DNA from 4 places in the Anaerobacillus sp. 1_MG-2023 genome. Region 3 is predicted to be linked to each of the others. Evidence: riboswitches for the same ligand, from Rfam matches in the RefSeq annotation. Region 3 holds a riboswitch; each other region holds the start of a gene.
The links. A riboswitch is a leader RNA that binds a small molecule or an ion and turns the genes downstream of it on or off. The one in region 3 is predicted to bind S-adenosylmethionine.
Positions count from the first base shown of each region.

Region 1 (3,354 bases), on a different contig from region 3:
ATCCTCGTTACAAGCCAAAACCTATGCGGAAAGCATTCAAACGATTCATTTTGTTGATGAAACAGAAAATGGTTTCGCTAAATATACACTCGACTTAACGAAACAGAAAAAAGAAAAGCATCATCATAATCATAAGGGCGAGCACGGCCGCCATCGTTAAGAACGAATTCACGCCAATTCATCAGAATTGGCGTTTCTTATTTTAAGAATTTATCCGATGCAAACAATAGTAGAATATTTACTGATATAATGGAATTACTATCGTACAGAAAGGGATTTATATGACACAAAGCCTGACAAGCACCCAAAGAGATGAGCTTTTTTCAGATCTGACAAATGAGCAACAAACGTATGTAATGAATTTTCTTAAACGCGGTAAAAAAACGGCTTTTGCGAATGTCATAGCTAGAAGTAAAGGGCGGATGATTCCAAGTGGGGCAACGGATGAAGAAATCAGGATGCTGCTTGATGATTGGATACTAGAAGATTACATCGATGCGGGCTTCGTTTCAGATGATTTAAAATGTGAGTGCGGTCGCTCTTTACGGTATCAGTATGTTGTTCGACATGCAAAAACAGGAAAAACACGGCGTTTCGGGATAAATCATTTCGAAGAGCATACCGGATTACCCGCTTCCATTGTGAGAGAAGTTGTGAAGGGATTTATGGAAATAGATTATGAGTTGGATGAGCTACTGTTGAAAAGACAGAACGGCTATCCTACATACGACATTCCTGAAGGATTGAACCTTCCACAAGACATTGAACAGCCACTTTCATTAAATCTTCCATTACTAGATCTACAAGAAAAAAGGCTAAACAGTTTAATCAGATCTTATCGTGAAGACCAAGAAGCTTTTCAAAGAGGGAGCAACACTGTAGAACAAGTAGTCAACCCGAAAAGCAACCAGGAAGAACCGAAATCAGAAGAGGAATTACAAGGTTCTTTTGATTTGTTCGCGGAAGATGTTCAAGAACCTTTACAAGAAAAGACAAGCGAGAAACCTAAGGAAACCTATTTTGTAGGAGACCTTTCATTTACAACACAGGAAGCGGTAGACTCCTATATTCAGCAAGGTATGGAAAGTGCTCTGATGATTTGTGAGCTTTTGATTAAGGAAGGAAAGGTACAAGACAAGAGATACTCCACAAAGAAACCAAAAATTTATTTTGCTGTTTGTACCTACCTCGATTCATTTGTTGCATCTGGATCAATGTCAGTCGAGCCGATAGGGCGTGAAGATCGCATCTATCGACTGAAAAGCAAGAGATCATCTTAACATTTCATAATTATCAGATAAGTGATTGACATTTCCAGTTAACCGGTCTATAATTTCACACATGTTCAAAAATTAAATCAACACTCTTATCAAGAGCGGCGGAGGGAATAGGCCCTATGATGCCCGGCAACCTTTCAACTACGGTTGAAGCTGGTGCCAAATCCTACAGGTGATATCACCTGGAAGATAAGAGGAGGATTATGTTAGCAAACCCTCTTCTTATTGTTTAAGAAGAGGGTTTTTTATTTTATCCAGAAAAGGAGCTGTTACACATGAAAAGAACACTTGAAGAACGATTGCAAGATGGTCCAGTTATTTGCGGGGAAGGTTATCTATTTGAATTAGAGCGTCGTGGTTATTTACAAGCAGGATCATTCGTACCTGAAGTTGCCCTAGACAATCCTGAAGCGCTAAAACAAACGTATCGTGATTATATGCTTGCAGGTTCAGATGTCGTACTTGCTTTTACGTATAATGGTCACCGAGAGAAAATGAGGATTATTGGAAAAGAAGATTTGTTAGAACCGCTCAATAGACAAGCTATCCGCCTGGCTAAGGAAGTTGCGAAAGAACACCCTGAAGAAGAAGCGCTAGTCGCAGGAAACATTTCAAATACAAACTTATTTGATCCTGAAGATGAGGAAAGTAAGGAACAAATTCGATCGATTTTTGCTGAAATGGTGAAATGGAGCAAAGAAGAAGGCGTTGATTTCATCAATGGGGAAACTTTCTACTACTATGAAGAAGCAAAAATAGCGCTAGAAGAGATTCAAAAGCAGGATCTTCAAGCTGTAATTACACTCGGACTCATGAGTGAGAACATTTTAAGGGATGGCTATACCGTTGAAGAGGCTTGCCGTTTGTTAGAAGAACAAGGAGCACTAGTTGTTGGAATGAACTGTTTTAGAGGTCCGGCTACAATGCAACCATACATTGAAAAAATCAGACAGTCTGTTAACGGATACGTTGGAGCTCTTCCAATTCCTTATCGTACATCAGAAGAACACCCAACATTCTTTAACTTACCAGACGGTGGCTGTGCGTGTACATTGCCAACAGAGACGACCTTTCCAACCTCTTTAGATCCGCTTTATTGTAACCGTTATGAGCTAGCGGAATGGGCTAAGGAGGCACAGCAGGTTGGGGTCAATTACTTGGGACTCTGTTGCGGCGCTTCTCCAAGCATGCTGCGAGAGGTGGCTGAAACAGTTGGCAGAACAACTGTAAACTCGGTATATTCTCCAAATATGGAAAAGCACTTTTTGTTTGGAACTGATGAGACATTGAAAGATAACAATACGGCTTATAGAGCAAAGGCCTAATTTATAACAACAACCGGAGAACTTAATTTCTCCGGTTGTTGTTTTTTTACCAAAAACCTATTTGTAGACCTGTACTACAGTATTTAAAGCCATTTTTACATAGGAGATTATATCTACTACATTTTTTCTATAAACTGATTATTTTTGATAACGTTGGCGATGATTAGTAACAGTATCAGTTGAAGAGTAACGAATACAATGGTTTTTGCATTTGATAGGATAACAGCATTTTTCCAATCACGATGTCTGAAATTGATTTTTCCGCTATATAAGTTGCTTTCCAAGTAACATTCTTTTCGAATTAAAGGCTTCTTTTATGAAAAACATCATATTTATGAAGTAGTTGTGTTATTATTTTAAATGTGTTTGAATATGTCCATGAAACATTATTGAACTCAAACCACAATGAAAACGAACTGTTTTATAAGCGAGGTAGCCTATGAATAATCAAAATGTATTAAATGAACTCCGCTCCATTTTACCCAGTGCGGAACTGAAGATAAATGAGCCATTAAATGCACATACGTATACAAAAATGGGTGGATGTGCGGATGTCCTTGTGTTTCCTAACACGCTAGAGGACGCACGAGCAGCAGTTGAGTACGCCTATCAATCTAACTATCCATTAACCATTTTAGGAAAAGGCTCTAATGTTATTATCCAAGATGGAGGCATTAGAGGAATTGTCCTGAATCTTTCTTCACTAAAAGCCATTCAAAAAGAAGAAGAAAAAGTTATTGCTCAAGCTGGCG
Region 1 covers NZ_JAUORD010000007.1:86,839-90,192, forward strand. Annotated here, with positions in the region: gene Q4550_RS13325 (bifunctional 2',3'-cyclic-nucleotide 2'-phosphodiesterase/3'-nucleotidase) at 1-160, shown strand, start outside; gene Q4550_RS13330 (DUF3895 domain-containing protein) at 282-1,280, shown strand; SAM riboswitch class I at 1,364-1,473, shown strand; gene Q4550_RS13335 (homocysteine S-methyltransferase family protein) at 1,553-2,602, shown strand; gene murB (UDP-N-acetylmuramate dehydrogenase) at 3,042-3,354, shown strand, end outside.
Region 1: linked by a shared signal. The riboswitch ahead of Q4550_RS13335 (homocysteine S-methyltransferase family protein) and the one ahead of metX (homoserine O-acetyltransferase MetX) in region 3 are both predicted to bind S-adenosylmethionine.

Region 2 (3,354 bases), on a different contig from region 3:
GGAATACCAAATGGGATAAGAAGGGGGTAAACAAAGAAATCGATCCCTCCACTGACGATATAAAGCTCGATCCCTTCTCGCCTCGTATAGTCTACGAATTCGCTAAAACCATGTCTGATTTCAGTTGTAGCTACTAAATAATCGAGTAATTCCCTTTTCAATTTGGAAGGAATCAAGTGAAACATCCTTCCGACTCCTTCACGAATGGAAATATTTTGGGCGAGAACATCATCTTTTATTTGCTCCCACTCTTTTGGAGCAAATCGTTTCATCAGAGAAACGATATTATCACTTTTCGTAATGGTGCCATCAAAATCGCAAAAAATAATCGGCTGCTTCATCGCACTACCTCCCCGCTTCCCCACTTTGTAAGAGCCTGATGAAGTTCCTCACTATTTTGAGAGGCCTGTTCAAGAGGTTGCTCTGTTAAAACAGCTTGAATGGCATCTCGGAAAGCTTTTCCGCCTGCAGCTGCTCCACCGGGATGCCCGTGCACCCCGCCTCCCGCATTAATCACACTGTCTATACCGAAATCTTTTATAAGGTACGATACTAGTCCAGGGTGAATGCCCGCTGAAGGAACTGGAAAAGTCCTATTAAGCTGACTTTTTCTCGTTAAGGATTCTGCTGTTGCGAGCGCCTCTCCTCGATCAAGCGCTACACTCCCGTAAGGCGAAGGGAAAAGGGAAAAATCTGCCCCAGCAGTTCGAAGCAACTTTCCAAGTAATAGGGAGTAACTTACCCCATTTGTGCTTGAGGCTGCCATTGCACCTGCGAAAGCGGGATGTGCCATGATTGGAACCGGAATATCCGGGTCCTCTGCAAGTGATTGCAATGCATCTAGTCCATATGTAAAAACATTAAACAGAAGCGCATCTGCTCCTAATTCCACAGCAAGCTTTGCTCGATCACTGAGGTTTGCCGTTCTTCCTGTTAAATTCACAGCGTAACGCGTTCGTTTTCCTGTCAATTCAGCCGTTTCATCAAGAACTTCTCGTAAGGCGGGTACTCGCTTTTCAAGAGGGGTTAACTCATTTTCAAAAAGAATTTCATCATCCTTCACAAAATCGACTCGACCAAGCGCCTGCTGTTTCATTTGTTCTTGCAATTCGCCTAACGGTTTTCCAATAACTCCTTTGAAAATACTCATAACGAGCGGTCGATCGTATACTTCTGTAAGATTCCGAATGCCGTCTATTCCATATGCTGGACCTGGGAACTGATTTAGTAATCCTTCAGAGAACTCTAAATCAATCAGCTTAATTTCACCATCAAGTGAAAGCTTACCAATGACTGTTGTTAAAATCGCAGGTAGATCCGCACTGAAATTGATGGTCGGGTAAGCAATCGCGATGATGCCCAGTTCCCCTTTTTCCTCTACGTGAACGACTTCACCCTTATGCTTCTTTAACTGCTCTTTTTCTAATAACGGTAGATTGGTCCAAGTCCCAATCGTTAATCCAAGGGCAATCGCTTCAGCACGCTTAGATAATTGTTGATCATTCTTAACAAGGTAAGTTGCCACAAGACGACTCATCATGCTCATTCCTTTCCATCGCGCTAGTTCTCAATCTTTGATCATACAAAAAAGACCCCTTCACGAGGAAGAGGTCTTTATCACCATGCTCTTCCTCTTATCTTCCAGCTTTTGCTGCGAGAATTAGCACCGTGTCTTCAAGTAACCTTGAAAATCGGTTGCCGGGCTTCAAAGGGCTCGTCCCTCCACCTCTCTGGATAAGAGTATGCAACTATTCGTTTAAGTAATTGATTCGAATTATGCCAGACGTAGTAAATCCTGTCAATCTATTTTTTTACTTTTCTGAATCAAAAGAGATGAAGGGATTTAATCCGTTCAACTGCCTCCCTGAGTTTTTCTTCGGAAGTTAATAAGCCTACTCTCACATAGCCTTCCCCATACTCTCCAAAGCCGTTCCCAGGTGCAACAACAATTTGAACATTTTCAAGCAAGTAGTCCGCAAACCCCTCTGAAGTAAATGATTCAGGTACTTTTAACCAGGCAAAAAATGATCCCGCGGGAGAGGTTACATCCCAGCCAATATCATGAAGTCCCTGTATCAAAACATTCCGTCTAGATTCATACGTTTGGCGAAGATCCTCAACACATTTCTGTGAACCTAGTAAAGCTTCTGCAGCTGCTTCTTGCACTGCACTAAACAAACTAACGTAGAAATGATCCTGAAGCAGGTTGATGCTTTCCACTACAGATGGGTTTCCGACAGCGAACCCAACACGCCATCCTGCCATATTATACGTTTTGGAAAGAGTATAAATCTCAATCCCCACATCTTTAGCACCTTCTGTTTCTAAAAAGCTTTGAGGACGCTCTCCATCGAATCCGATTGCTCCATAAGCAAAATCATGAACGACACAGATGTCATTGACATCCGCAAACCTAACCGTTTCATCAAAAAAACTTTTCGTTGCTACAGCAGCGGTAGGATTGTTTGGATAATTTAAGAACATGAGCTTCGCTTTTGCAAGAGCACCCTCAGGAATCGCGCTATAATCTGGCAGAAAATCATTTTCTTCAAGTAACGGCATCATTTGCATATCCGCTTCAGCCATTGCTACTCCAGACCAGTAATCAGGGTATCCGGGATCCGGAACAAGTGCCACATCACTTTTATTTAACAAACATTGACTCACTTCTACAAGGCCCGCTTTTCCACCAAATAGGACGGCCACCTCCTTCTCTGGATCAAGCTCAACACCAAACTCTCGCTTATAGAAATCAGCCGCGGCTTGTTTCAGAAAGGGCTGTCCCCTAAATGGCGGATACTTGTGGTATGCAGGGTTTTCAGCTGCCTGCTGCAAAGACTCGATAATATGAGCAGGCGTCGGCTGATCAGGGTTTCCTTGTCCAAGGTTAATAATGTCATATCCCGCCTCTACATAACGGTTCACTTTTCCAGCAAGCTTCGCAAAGAATTGTTCTGGTAAACGTTTAAGTGCATCTGAAGTTTGAAATTGTTTCAAATGGAATCACATCCTGTTAAAATTTTCGAGAAATTCTAATAAGTTATGTTATCTTGGATACACAACCATGTAAAGGTCAACTTCTAAACATGTAAGGAGGACAACTCAATGAAAAACCTTGCCCTGTTGCAATTTGATATTGCTTTCGGCAATCCAGAAAAGAATTTCTCTAAAGTTGAAGAGCTTGTTTCTAAGGCGGTGAGTGACAAACCAGATATCATCGTTTTACCAGAATTGTGGTCCACAGGTTATGATTTATCTCGCCTTGATGAAATTGGAGATACTGATGCAGAAAAGTCGATTGCTTTTCTATCTCGCCTCGCCAAAAAGAACGACGTAAATATTGTCGGGGGCTCC
Region 2 covers NZ_JAUORD010000006.1:9,236-12,589, forward strand. Annotated here, with positions in the region: gene Q4550_RS11695 (2-hydroxy-3-keto-5-methylthiopentenyl-1-phosphate phosphatase) at 1-341, opposite strand, end outside; gene Q4550_RS11700 (2,3-diketo-5-methylthiopentyl-1-phosphate enolase) at 338-1,537, opposite strand; SAM riboswitch class I at 1,632-1,741, opposite strand; gene Q4550_RS11705 (pyridoxal phosphate-dependent aminotransferase) at 1,825-2,997, opposite strand; gene Q4550_RS11710 (carbon-nitrogen family hydrolase) at 3,106-3,354, shown strand, end outside.
Region 2: linked by a shared signal. The riboswitch ahead of Q4550_RS11700 (2,3-diketo-5-methylthiopentyl-1-phosphate enolase) and the one ahead of metX (homoserine O-acetyltransferase MetX) in region 3 are both predicted to bind S-adenosylmethionine.

Region 3 (3,354 bases):
TGAAGCATCTAAAGATAACAACAAAGTGCAAAAAGATAAAATAGAGAAAAACGAAGACGAAGCTAATTCTAAAATAGCTAAAGAACAAGACAAAGAAAAAAAGAAGGCTGAAAAAGCAAACGAGAAAATAGAGAAATCTCAGGAAAAATCGGATAAAAAAATAGAAAAAGCTCAAGAAAAAGAGGATAAAAAGGACAAAAAGAAAGACGAAAAGCAGGATAAAGACAAGAAGGACAAGAAGGACAAGAAGGACAAGAAGGACAAGAAAGATAAGAAAGATAAGAAAGATAAGAAAGATAAAAAAGACAAATAACGCAACATGCTATTATTTATTTTATTTTCATTATTTTAAGCCAGAGGGATTCCTCTGGCTTTTTTTATGGTGTGGTTATTTTGATGTCATGATGTCGGGCAGTGCCTTTGCGATATCAAGAAATGATGATTTGTCATCGAACACATGTACGATTTGGTGATCTTGATTAAGCAATACAGTTGTTGGGACACCTGTACAACCAAATTTGTCGTAAGTTTCTCGTCCACTGTCTTGTAAAACGAGGAAAGGAAGATTGTTTTTGATCGTGAAATCTTTACCGGCTTCTTCTGACCGTTCACGACCTGTCACGTTAATTGTTAAGAATGCTAATGTATCAGCATCTGCATGCTGGTAGAACTGTTCTTTCATCGGTAAATCTTTCATACAATCGGGGCACCAAGAAGCCCAGAATGTAATCATAACTGGTTTCCCCCTGAAGTCCGTTAAGCTGATGATTTCTCCGCTTTGTACTTCTTCTAACGCAAAGGACGGCGCTTGCACTATCAATCACCTCTTCAAAATTATTCTAAGGCTACTTTATCAAAAATTCGATTCTAATCAAACTTAATACACTGTAGGCTCTGTTTCACGATAATTTGGATTAACATAGGCATTCTTTAAAAAAATGAAAAGAATGATAATTCCGAAAAAGTGTTTGACACTAATGCGCCACCTTGCTAAAATAAACTCAATTAAACAAAAACAAAATATTCTTACTTATCTAGAGAGGCGGAGGGACTGGCCCTATGAAGCCCGGCAACCGTCAAACCAATTCTGGTTTGAAAAGGTGCCAAATCCTGCAGGAGAAATCCTGAAAGATAAGCGGAGCTGATGAATAAATCAATCCTCTCTGTCTTTCAGAGAGGATTTTTTATATTGAGGCGACGTTTTCTTATAGCATTGGTTCTAGATTTATGGCTCATTATTATAGCCTTAATGAAGAAAGACGGATTGGTCGAAAGGAGTGATAGGGGTTTGGAAAGAGAGACGAGATACGAAGCTCAGAACGTATTGATTGGCTCGTTCACACTTGAGTCTGGCGAGACGCTACATGAAGTAGAACTCGCTTATGAACGCGTTGGACCAGAAGACGCTCCGGTTATTCTTGTCTGTCATGCATTAACTGGAAATCAATATACAATTGGTGATTCTGAGCCTGGCTGGTGGAAAGGATTAATTAGAAAGGATGGCTATATCGATACTTCTGAATTTCAAGTTATAACGTTTAACGTTCTTGGAGGATGTAACGGTTCTACAGGACCGCTATCGATTAATCCAGTCACGAGAGAACGGTATAAAGCGGACTTCCCGTTTGTTTCAGTGAGAGATATGGTCCACTCACAGAAAAAGGCACTTGAAGTGTTAGGTATCGATCACCTTCATGCTGTGATTGGTGGATCACTTGGAGGAATGCAGGTTCTTGAATGGGGTGTCCTTTACCCAGATGGAATGGAGCATCTGATTCCACTTGCGGTAACCCCAAGCTTAAATACGTATGGAATAGCTTATAACGCGATTTCTAGATTTGCTATTACAAACGATCCTGATTGGAAGGATGGATACTACGATCCTCATCAACAGCCAACATCGGGGCTTGCAACTGCAAGAATGATCGGTATGATCTCTTATCGAACAGATGAAATGTTTCAAAAAAAATTCGGTCGAGCGGCGATCGAAACTTCAGAAGAAAATCATAAAGTAGCACAGTACGAAGTGGAATCTTATTTACACTATCAAGGAAATAAGCTTGTAAGCCGATTTGATGCAAATAGTTATTTGTATTTATTACGGGCAATGGACACACATGATATTAGTAAAGGCCGAGGTAATCTTACATCTATTATCAAGGACATTAAAGCGAGCATTCTTGCTATAGGTTTTAAAGGGGATTTAATCTATCCTCCAGAGGATTTAGAAAAATTGTTTGCTCAAGTTCATTCTTCTCCGTTTTATCTAATCAACACAAAATTTGGTCATGATGGTTTTCTCGTTGAGTTTGATAAATGGGGACCGCTTATAAAGGAACAAGTAACATTAACTAAAAATATCGAAGGAGTGAAGTGAAATGGCAGAGAAAAAATATAATTTGGAGACAATTGGAATTCATGGAGGTTTACAAGCTGATCCAGCTACAGGCGCAAGGGCTTTACCGATTTATCAATCGAATGCTTATCGATTTAATAATACTGATCACGCAGCCGATTTATTTGCCTTAAAGGAAGAAGGGTTTATCTATTCGCGCATAGGCAACCCTACAGTGGGTACACTTGAAGAACGTATTGCTCAACTAGAAGGTGGTGTTGGAGCTCTTGCTCTTGCAAGTGGCATGGCTGCCATTACAACTGCCATTCTAAATGTAGCCAATAGCGGGGACGAAATTGTTTCTGCTTCGACTTTATACGGTGGAACGTATAACCTCTTTTCTGCTACACTTCCGAAATACGGAATAAAGACCAACTTTGTTGATCCTGAAGATCTGGAATCTTTTAAATCAGCCATTACTCCAAATACGAAAGCTATTTTTGCAGAAACGATTGGTAACCCGGGTCTCCATGTATTAGATATTGAAAAAGTAGCAGATATTGCACATGAAGCTGGAATCCCACTTATTATAGACAATACATTTGCTACTCCATATCTTTGTAGACCAATTGAGCATGGGGCAGATATCGTCGTTCATTCCGCCACAAAATGGCTTGGCGGAAACGGGTCCACAATGGGAGGAATTATTGTCGATGGTGGCAAATTTGATTGGAATTCACCTAAGTTTCCGGGCTTCACAGAACCCGATGACACGTACCATGGCATAGTATTCGCAGAAGCACTACCCGAAGCGGCGTATATCGTGAAAGCAAGGGTACAGCTCCTAAGAGATACAGGTGCTGCGCTTAGTCCATTTAACGCTTTTCAAATTGCTCTAGGTGTAGAAACACTCCATGTTCGCATGAAAGAGCACGTTGCAAATACTCGGAAAATCGTTTCTTACTTAAAAAATCATCAGGCAGTTGAGTGGGTGAGCTATCCTGAAGATGAGAATCATG
Region 3 covers NZ_JAUORD010000015.1:50,244-53,597, forward strand. Annotated here, with positions in the region: gene Q4550_RS19995 (anti-sigma factor domain-containing protein) at 1-313, shown strand, start outside; gene Q4550_RS20000 (TlpA disulfide reductase family protein) at 389-814, opposite strand; SAM riboswitch class I at 1,028-1,138, shown strand; gene metX (homoserine O-acetyltransferase MetX) at 1,289-2,377, shown strand; gene Q4550_RS20010 (O-acetylhomoserine aminocarboxypropyltransferase/cysteine synthase family protein) at 2,379-3,354, shown strand, end outside.

Region 4 (3,354 bases), on a different contig from region 3:
TTTATTAGAGCCTTCGAATGGAAAAACTCGCTTTAACTCCAAAACATATAAACAATTAAAAAAATAGTAAATTAAAGCAACTACTAAAAACAAATATATATATAGTGTTAAAACAAGCATAATATTTACTAGTAGTTGCAATTTAAATACTAAAAAAAATGATGATATTAATATTAAAAAGTAAACAGTAAATGTAGCTACAATATATTGTGAGTATAAATAGGGTTTATCTTTTTCATAAAGTTTTTTTTCTCTTTTTTGTATAATCCAATTGATGAATAATCCAATAAATGACACGCCAAAGAAGATATAAGTATTACCAAATAATAAAAAAAAAGGAAGAATTGCAACAAATATAATTCCAAACAAATCTGCACGCTTTAATTTCCCAACTTCCGAATAATCGTTAATAACTTTCAAACGTTTCCCCATTTTCCATCACCTATTCTATTATTTCGCATTCCTCTTAAAATGCTCATGCAATCGATATTCCCATATCTCTTTCATCCATTTATAAAGAACCTCATTCTCTTCCTGTTCCACTACTAAATCAAACGAAAAAGCCCCATCTTCAAATACAACCAAGCCTGAAATCATCGGGACGGTTCTATCGATCCCATCTCTAAAATAAAAGGAGCATCAATTATACTAATAATTAATGCTCCTCTACCTTTTTTCGAAATATCGCATCATAAGAACCGTCCCGGCGAAGCGATTAGACTCTTATTCACCAACCATACCGTCGTTATCATTATCACGCATATAAGGATATAACCAATGATCACTCATGATCGGCATACTATAACCTGCTGCCTCTGCTTCTTTAATCGTCACTTGTCCATTACCATTTGTATCAATACTAGAAATATCACCCTCTGTGTCTGAAGGCGTTGAATCGTCAGGCTCGCTCTCAGTTAATCCGAGTGATGCGTTGACTTCATCAGGGTTCACATTATCAAATGTATCAACGATCTCATTTCCGTTCAAAGTATACGTGTACTGATAACTTGAAGGTATCTGCTTTTCCGTATCCGAATAGGTGATAATGGCTTCGAAATCCGTAGCTTCACCTGCGCTACGGATCGCGTCTTCCATATAAGCTTGATCACCATGTCGGTTAAGTGTACTCTCTTGTGGGGTAATGTTATAAGCATTCGATACCCCTCCGAGAGAATCAGCAATAATATGTCCTTCGTCTAACACGTCACTTTCGACGCCCGGAACCTTTGCCTCATCAGAATAGTACCTGCCAGACGATAATACAGGTTCGTTACCATCATCTTGTAGAATGATTTCGTCAGCAACGACACGTACGAGTTGTCCGTATTCATTCGTAAATGCCCAATATTCACGGTCACCGTACCCAATATCAACGACGACGTTAGGTTCTCGATGTCCAGACAAATCTCCACCATCAACTTCAATAAGTTCGTATCCTGAGAACTGTTCATCTTCTGTTGGGTCTGGTGTTTCCTCTTCTACTGGCTCATCAACAACCGTAGTGTTCGATTCTTCTTTTTCACTATTTTCATTTGTTTCAACTGTACTTACTTCTTGTGTATTTGTTTCTGCATCTTTATTGGATGCCTTTTCTAAATTGGTACAACCAACTATAAAAATGATCGTTAAAAATAAGATGAAATAGTTCATTTTCGTTTTCATATTAGAACGCTCCTATAATAGGGAAATTTCGTAATGTTAAAAAAATCAAAAGAAAGAGTAAAAATGGAACCATAATTTCTTCTAACACTTTTATTATCCATTACTTTAATAGTTTAATTTTACCACATTAAATAACTTCAAAAGCATTCAGAAAAAATACACTATTCATTTCAAAAATAATTTTACCGCTTATTCTTAAAAGCATCCAAGTCTAATCCCCAAACATCCACGATTTCGAATCATCAAAATGAATTAGCAAAATCCTCTTCCATCAACATTGGCTCACATCACACTCTCAATATAATCCCCATTTCCTCTCACAATTTGAAGCCCCTGCTTCTCTAATTCCAGCCACAAATATCGATCCAGCGCATAAGGGGATTTCTGTTGTAGCGAAAGCAATGCAACCTCCGTAAGCAACAGTTCATAAGAGCGGTTTTCCTTTTTAACAGTGACCTCGTAGTCGATCATCTTCATCACGATCACTTCATACGCTTCATTCCACTCCTTCAGTTGACGTTCCATGACTTCTGCCACGTGTAATAAAAAACTTTCACCATCATAACTTTTCGCCATGACGCTTCGTGCAAATCGATTTACGTTCACAAACTCATCCCCCTTATCCTTATAAACAAGGTATTCAACAAATGAACAAAAAAGGCCCTTCATCGCAAATGAATGCAACAAAGAGCCTCCGCTATCCGTGCGTTATCATTCAAAGCCATGCTTTGCAGGTTGGAGCACCTTACCGCCTGGCAGGTTGCTGTGAAGTCAAAGAGCCCGTACTCTCGTTCACTCGTGATAACCTTATTTAGTTGGTATTAGTTTACTTAATAATGTAATAAGTGTCAAAAAAGACGTTCGAAGATATCTAAAAAAAATCCATACACGCAAGTAGATAAGTTGTCACGATATATTAGATTTAAAATCTATTAATTATTTCCAGCAATCGCTCGTGAATCTTCCTCCACTCCATATTCAAATCGACCGTACAAACCTGAACTCGGTGACCCTGAATTTGATAATTCAAATCCAAGGTATGATTCACCTCTGGATATAAAAGCATACCCATAGTTGGAAGCGAACTTTGCTGATTATTTAAATAAGCATAAAGCTGATAAAGATTACCGCTATGAACTTTTTGAGAACCATAATTAGAAGTCAGCGTATGCTGATAGTATTTCGTATCAATTATGATTTTTATCTCATTATTTTTCAATGTAATATCCGTTTGCATTCGTGGAAGATACTTATCATTATTTCCTTCAGCCTGCCAATAGATTGTTTCACGACTAACTTGATAAAAGGGTAATTCATTTCGATAAAAGTTCCTAACGAAATTCTCAAATAGCATCGACATTTCCCTTGGATCACGATAGAAATCTGCAAATTGACTTGTTTGACCCTCTTCATTTAATAGGCTTGAATCCATAAGAAATTGACAAATATTAAGAACAAATCGATAATGCCGATTGCTTCGATGTAGCTTAATATTCTTAAAAAGATCACGATTCAGCTTAATAGGCGTCACTTCATGAAAATAACTCGTTAATTTGCTAACTTTTTTGCGTAAATCATCGTCCAACTCTTTCAACTTCACTAATTGCAGAAGTGTTGCTTTAATCAATTGATTATGAAGAATATCATGGCTCATTTCTTCATAAAGAATATGCATCTTACCGCGCTTGAACG
Region 4 covers NZ_JAUORD010000001.1:227,740-231,093, forward strand. Annotated here, with positions in the region: gene Q4550_RS01235 (hypothetical protein) at 1-432, opposite strand, end outside; gene Q4550_RS01240 (DNA/RNA non-specific endonuclease) at 724-1,662, opposite strand; gene Q4550_RS01245 (hypothetical protein) at 1,945-2,268, opposite strand; SAM riboswitch class I at 2,368-2,470, opposite strand; gene mcrC (5-methylcytosine-specific restriction endonuclease system specificity protein McrC) at 2,585-3,354, opposite strand, start outside.
Region 4: linked by a shared signal. The riboswitch ahead of Q4550_RS01245 (hypothetical protein) and the one ahead of metX (homoserine O-acetyltransferase MetX) in region 3 are both predicted to bind S-adenosylmethionine.